One region of the uncultured Albimonas sp. genome, then DNA from elsewhere that is predicted to be linked to it. Evidence: riboswitches for the same ligand, from Rfam matches in the RefSeq annotation. Region 1 holds a riboswitch; the other holds the start of a gene.
What was found. Region 1 has a riboswitch for thiamine pyrophosphate ahead of AAC134_RS13305 (ABC transporter substrate-binding protein). Riboswitches for the same ligand answer to the same signal wherever they lie in the genome.

Region 1 (3,199 bases):
CCGCAAAACCCACCCCCGTGGGCAGGCCCGCCAGCAGCCGCAGCAGCGTGGACTTGCCCACGCCCGAAGGGCCCAGCAGGCAGGTCCAGCGGCCGGCGGGCGCCGAGAGCGTGAGCGGGGGCAGCGGCGGGCCGCCCCCCTCGCCGGGAACCAGGTCCAGCCGACCGGTCAGGCGCAGGCCGGGAGGGTGCATTCACTCGGCCGGCGCGGCGGTGACGTCGATCGCGAACCGCTCGACCGGCCAGGCCTCGTCGATCAGCCCGGCCTCGGCCAGGAACGCCTCGAACGTCGCCCAGCGGCCGGCCGAGAAGGCGGCGGGGCGCAGGGCGAAGCGGGGGATGGTGTCGGCCCAGGCTTTCTCGTTCAGCTCGTCGCGCAACTCGGCCGAGGAGCCGGCGAAGATCTCCCAGCTTTCCTGAGGGTGGTTGACGATGAACTGGGTGCCCCGCTCGATCGCGTGCAGGAAGCGGGCGATGACCTCGCGGTCCATGGTCTGGGGGTTGGCGAGGAAGATCAGTTCGTCATAGGCGGGCAGCCCCTCCTCCTCGAGGTAGAAGCATTTGCCGGGCCGGCCCTCGATCTCCATCTGGTTGAGCTCGAAGTTGCGGAAGGCGCCGATCACCGCGTCGACCTGTCCGGACATGACGGCGGGCGACAGCGACCAGTTGACGTTGACCAGCTCCACGTCGTCGAGCGTCAGGCCCGCCTTGCCGAGCACCGCGGTCAGCAGCGCCTCCTCGACGCCGGCGACCGAGTAGCCGATCTTGCCGCCCTTGAGGTCCGCGACCTCCCGGATCGGGCCGTCGGCCATCACCAGCAGGCAGTTCAGCGGCGTGGCGACCAGCGTGCCGACGCGGACCAGCGGCAGCCCCTCGTGCACCTGAAGGTGAAGCTGGGGCTGGTAGCCCACCCCGATGTCGGCGCGCCCCGCGGCGGTCATCTTGGGCGGATCGGAGGGATCGGCGGGGGCCACGATCTCGACCTCCAGCCCCTCCTCGGCGAACCAGCCCTTCTCCTGGGCCACGACGATCGGGCCGTGGTCGGGGTTCACGAACCAGTCGAGCACCAGGGTCAGCTTCTCCTGCGCCGCGGCCGGCGCGGCGGAGAGGGCGAGCGCGGCGAGCGCGGCGGAAAGCGCGGAGGATCGGAGCATGTCGGGCCTCGTCCGGGCGCCGCCGGCGGCGACGCGGTTGCACCACCGGGACGGGCTGACGGAGGCGAGACGGCGGACGCAGGGCGGCCAAGGGCGCGCGCGTCGGATCCGTTTCCCTTCGCCGGCATGACCCGGATCAGGTTCGACGGGTCGATGCGCTCGACGCACCTCTCAGCCCCTGCTGGGACCCCCCGACGGATGCGCCCGAGCTAACGCGCCCTGCCCCGCGCTGTCAACGCGCCCGGCGAGGCGCGGCGCCGACGACCGTTTCACGGCGGCACAGTTTTGCTTTTCACATCGCGCCCGGCGCATGTATATTATTGACGTTACGTCGCCTTGGGCAGGCGATCCGGTTCGAATCGCCCCGCCGCCGCGCCCCTCGGGTTGCGGGGGCGATACTCGACTGCCCGAACGCAAGAAGCCGGCCCGTCGCCGGGCCGGCCTCTCGATCTCCCGTGCGCTGCGAAGCGGGAGGAGGATCAATCGTCGCGATAGACCTTTTCGCGACGCTCGTGCATCTCCTGCGCGGCGAGGCTCAGCGTCGCGATCGGGCGCGCGTCCAGCCGTTTCAGGCTGATCGGATCGCCGGTCACGTTGCAGTAGCCGTAGGAGCCGTCCTCGATCCGGCGCAGGGCCGCATCGATCTTGGAGATCAGCTTGCGCTGGCGGTCCCGGGTGCGCAGCTCGAGGCTGCGGTCGGTCTCGGCCGAGGCGCGGTCTGCGATGTCGGGAACGGACTGGCCGCTTTCCTGCAGTCCCTCGAGGGTGCTGCGGCTTTCGGCCAGGATGCTTTCTTTCCAGTCGGTCAGTTTGCGGCGGAAGTATTCCCGCTGCCGAGGATTCATGAACGGTTCGTCCTCGGACGGAAAATACTCGGCCTCAAGCACGATTTCGGACTTCATCGCCAGGCACCTCGATGCTCGTCTTGCCACCCCGTGGCGACCCGGGCAGGAGCTGGCGGCCTCCTCACCCGACGCGCCGCAGCGTCTGCCGGAGGGCCTGTCGCGCCACGCTCCTCGCGTCGCCGCGGCTTCGTATAGACCCGGGTCACGATTAAGTCACGCGAAAGGTTCGTTACCGACACGCGTTGCAGTCGTTGCTCTTTCTTTCGGCGCCCTGCCGCAAAGGTCCGCACATTTCTGCGGCGCCCGATCCCCTCGGGGCGCGCCCCGACGCGGCGGAACCGCGCGAGGGCGCCTCGCCCTTGCCCATACCCGCCCGTATGTGCAACCAATCCCGTGAGGCGTCCCGACCGCCAGACGGAACGCTCCGGTCAGGAGCGACGTCGGCGGCGGACGCGGGAGAAACGCACCGGGGAGCGGCCGAGGCCCATGAAGTTCGAAGGCACGCGCGACTACGTCGCCACCGAGGACCTGAAAATCGCGGTGAACGCCGCCATCACGCTGGAGCGCCCGCTGCTGGTCAAGGGCGAGCCCGGCACCGGCAAGACCGAGCTCGCGCGGCAGGTGGCCGCCTCGCTCGACCTGCCGATCATCGAGTGGAACATCAAGTCCACCACCAAGGCCCAGCAGGGCCTTTACGAATACGACGCGGTCAGCCGCCTGCGCGATTCCCAGCTCGGCGACGAGCGGGTGCGCGACGTGGCCAACTACATCAAGCAGGGCAAGCTGTGGGAGGCGTTCGACGCCGAGCAGAAGGTCGTGCTGCTGATCGACGAGATCGACAAGGCCGACATCGAGTTCCCGAACGACCTCCTCCAGGAGCTCGATCGCATGGAATTCTACGTCTACGAGACCGGCCGCATGGTGAAGGCGAAGGTCCGCCCGATCGTGCTGATCACCTCGAACAACGAGAAGGAACTGCCCGACGCCTTCCTGCGCCGCTGCTTCTTCCACTACATCCAGTTCCCCGACGCCGAGACGATGGCGCAGATCGTCAAGGTTCACTTCCCCGACATCAAGTCGAACCTGCTGCGCGGGGCGCTGACCCAGTTCTACGACATCCGCGACACGCCCGGCCTGAAGAAGAAGCCCTCGACCTCCGAGGTGCTGGACTGGCTGAAGCTGCTGATGGCCGACGATCTGG
Region 2 (3,199 bases), on a different contig from region 1:
GGGGTCAGCACGTCGGCGAGGGGGAGGAGGGCGCGCATGGCGGCTTCGGCCTCGGGCGCGAGCAGGCGGGCGCCGCCCTTGGCGACCATCACCGGATCGAGCACCACCACGGGCGGACGACGCGCGGCGAGGACCCCGGCCACCGCCTGGACCACCTCGGGCGCGCCGAGCATGCCGAGTTTGACCGCATCGACGGGGACGTCGTCGAACACCGCCTCGACCTGGGCCGCGACGAAGGCGGGGGGCAGCATGTGCAGGTCGCGCACGCCGCGGGTGTTCTGCACGGTCAGGCCGGTCAGCGCGGCCATGGCGTAGCCGCCGAGCGCCGAGATCGTCTTCAGGTCGGCCTGGATCCCGGCCCCGCCCGAGGGGTCGGAGCCGGCGATCGACAGGATGTTGGGAACGGCGCGGGGCATGGGGGATTTCCTTGGCCAGAGAGGTCGGGGGCGCGCGGCGATCAGCCGGCGTCCCAGGCGGCGAGGATGGCGCGGGCGGCGGCCTGCGGGTCCTGCGCGGCGCAGAGGGCGGAGACCACGGCGAGGCCGGCGGCGCCGGCGCGACGGGCGGCGCCGGCATGCGCGGCGGTCATCCGGCCGATGGCGAGTGTGGGGACCGGGGCGCCGGCGGCCAGAACCGCGAGGCCCTCGAAGCCAATCGGCGGAGCGGCGTCGGTCTTGCTGGGCGTGGCGAAGACCGGGCCGGCGCCGATGTAGTCGACGGCCGACCAGTCGACGTCGGCAAGCTGCGCGGGATTCTCGATCGACAGGCCCAGGATCGCGTTGGGACCGAGAATGCGGCGCGCCTCGGCGATTTCTGCGTCGGTCTGGCCGACGTGGGCGCCGTGGGCGCCGGCCTCGAGCGCGATGTCGGGGCGGTCGTTAATCAGCAGGCGGGCGTGGGGGAAGGGGCCGAGCGCCTCGCGCAGGGCGCGGGCGGTCGCCAGCAGTTCGGCGTCGGGGGCGGTCTTGTCGCGCAGCTGGATCAGGGCCGCGCCGCCGCGGGCGGCGGCTACGGCGGTCTCGACCACCCCGGCGGGGGCCGAGGGGTCGGTGACGAGGCAGAGGCGCGGGTCGAAGGGCGGCCGGGTCATGCGGTCTCGATCCGCGCGCCGGCGTCGAGGTCGGCGGGGCTCAGCGCATGCAGCGCGTCGATGAAGGCGACGGCGAAGCTGCCGGGGCCGGCCGCGCCCGTCGCCGCGCGCTCTCCGGCGAGGCCGTAGAAGGCCAGCGCGGCGGCGGTGGCGGCCAGCGGGTCCTCGCCGGTGGCCACGAAGGCCGCGACCACGCCGGTCAGCGAGCAGCCGAGCGCGGTGACCTTCGGCATCAGCGCATGGCCGTTGGCCACCCGGAACGCGCGGCTCCCGTCGGTGAGGAAGTCGACCGGGCCGGTCACCGCCACCACCGCGCCGCTGCGCAGGGCGAGGGCGCGCGCGCCGGCCTCGGCCGCCGAGACCTCGTCGCCCGCGTCGGCCCCGGCCGCCCCCGCGGTCCCGCCGGCGAGCGCCAGGATCTCGGAGGCGTTGCCCCGGATCACGGTGGGGCTGAGCGCGACGAGGCGGGCGCAGACCTCGGTCCGGTAGGGGGAGGCGAAGACGGCGACGGGGTCGAGGACCCAGGGCTTGCCGTGGGCGACGGCCGAGGCTGCGGCGGCCTCCATCGCCTCGGCCCAGGGCGGGGACAGGGTGCCGATGTTCACGGTCAGCGCGGCGGCGATGGCGGCAAAGCCCGCCGCCTCCTCGCGCGCGTGGACCATGGCGGGCGAGGCGCCGGCGGCCAGCAGCGCGTTGGCCATCACGTTCATCGCCACGTAGTTGGTGATGTTGTGAACCAGCGGCGCGCCCGCGCGCATGGCCGCGAGGCGAGCGCCGGGCGTCAGGTCTGCGGTCTGGCTCATGGTCGGTCCTCCCAAGGTCGGCGGGGAGGGCGCGGCGGGACGGCGAGGGGCGGTCCCGTCGCGACTCCCTCCGCCGGTGCGATCCGGATCAGGTTCCAAGGGTGCGTCTCAGCCCTGACGGGCGCCCCTGTCGCGTCTGGGGCGGACGCTAGACCGCCGGCGCGGGAGGATGCAAGGCGCGGGCGCGGTCAGGCGAGGTCGGAGAGGGAGTCGTGAAGCTGCTCGATCCGCTCGATGCGGCGGCGGGCGGCGGGGCCGAGGCGCAGCATCGCCTCGCAGGCCAGCAGCCGCACGAGGGCGAAGGCCGGGCCGGGCGCGTCGAAGGTCTGGGGCGTGTTCACGGCGCAGGCGAGCGTCCACGACTCGCCCGCGCCGGGGCGCGTCGAGGAGTCCGAGATGGCGACCACGTCGGCGCCGGTCTCGGCCAGGGTCCCTGCGAAGGTCGCGAACCCCGCGGGACGGCGGCGCAGGTCGATCAGCAGCACGGCGTCCTCGGGGCCCACGTCGCCCAGCGACTCGGCGGCGGTCTGCCCGCTCCAGTTGAGCAGCTGCACGTCGGGCCGGATCTGGCTGAACAGCATCCGCGCATACTCGGCCACGAAATAGCTGTTGCGGAAGCCTGCCACCCGCATCCGCGGCGCCGTCGCCAGCCGGTGCGCGGCGGCGGTGGCCTCGCGCGGGTCGAGGCGCGCGAACGTGGTCTCCAGCGCGGCGATCTCGGCGGCCTGGTGGCGGGCGAGCACGCCGTCGGCCTCCGCGCCGCCCGGGATCGGATCGCCCCGATAGAGGGGAGATCCCGCCGCCCGCAGCGCGCGCGAGTCGCGACGCGCCTCGTCGTAGGAGGCGTATCCGAGCCGGCGGAACAGCCGCGAGACGGTGGGCGCGGAGACGCCGGCGCGCGAGGCGAGCTCGGCCGCCGACCACAGAGCGAGCTCTCCGGGGCCCTCGAGCACCAGGTCGACGGCGCTGCGCTCGCCGTCGGGCAGAGCCGCGTAGACGCGATGGATGCGCTGGATCAACGAGGATTCGGCGCCGGCGGCCGGAGGGGGTTCCCGCGTCGCGGGCGCCGCGGGAGTCGATTCGCTTTGAAAGGGCGGTTTCATTCCCATTGACGAGATGAAAGATCAGTTTCATCCTGCTTTCAAGGTTCGCGGCGGCCCCAGACCCGCCTCGAACTGCAGACCCCCGACGGCTCGGACCGCCACCCCAGACGTTCCGAGCCAAGGAAACCGGTAGCTTGCCCATCGGGGATCTGCGCGCCCGCGTAGCTTGAAAGGGCGCAGATGCGGAGGGGGACGCAACGGCG

Region 2: it holds a riboswitch for thiamine pyrophosphate, as region 1 does, so the genes downstream of both, thiM (hydroxyethylthiazole kinase) here and AAC134_RS13305 (ABC transporter substrate-binding protein) in region 1, are expected to answer to the same signal.

The regions. Positions count from the first base shown of each region.
Region 1 covers NZ_CAXBOD010000026.1:25,926-29,124, reverse strand. Annotated here, with positions in the region: gene AAC134_RS13310 (ATP-binding cassette domain-containing protein) at 1-193, opposite strand, end outside; gene AAC134_RS13305 (ABC transporter substrate-binding protein) at 194-1,153, opposite strand; TPP riboswitch at 1,249-1,357, opposite strand; gene dksA (RNA polymerase-binding protein DksA) at 1,633-2,055, opposite strand; gene AAC134_RS13295 (MoxR family ATPase) at 2,485-3,199, shown strand, end outside.
Region 2 covers NZ_CAXBOD010000015.1:35,053-38,251, forward strand. Annotated here, with positions in the region: gene thiD (bifunctional hydroxymethylpyrimidine kinase/phosphomethylpyrimidine kinase) at 1-416, opposite strand, end outside; gene thiE (thiamine phosphate synthase) at 458-1,090, opposite strand; gene thiM (hydroxyethylthiazole kinase) at 1,087-1,893, opposite strand; TPP riboswitch at 1,942-2,032, opposite strand; gene AAC134_RS09910 (MurR/RpiR family transcriptional regulator) at 2,082-2,912, opposite strand.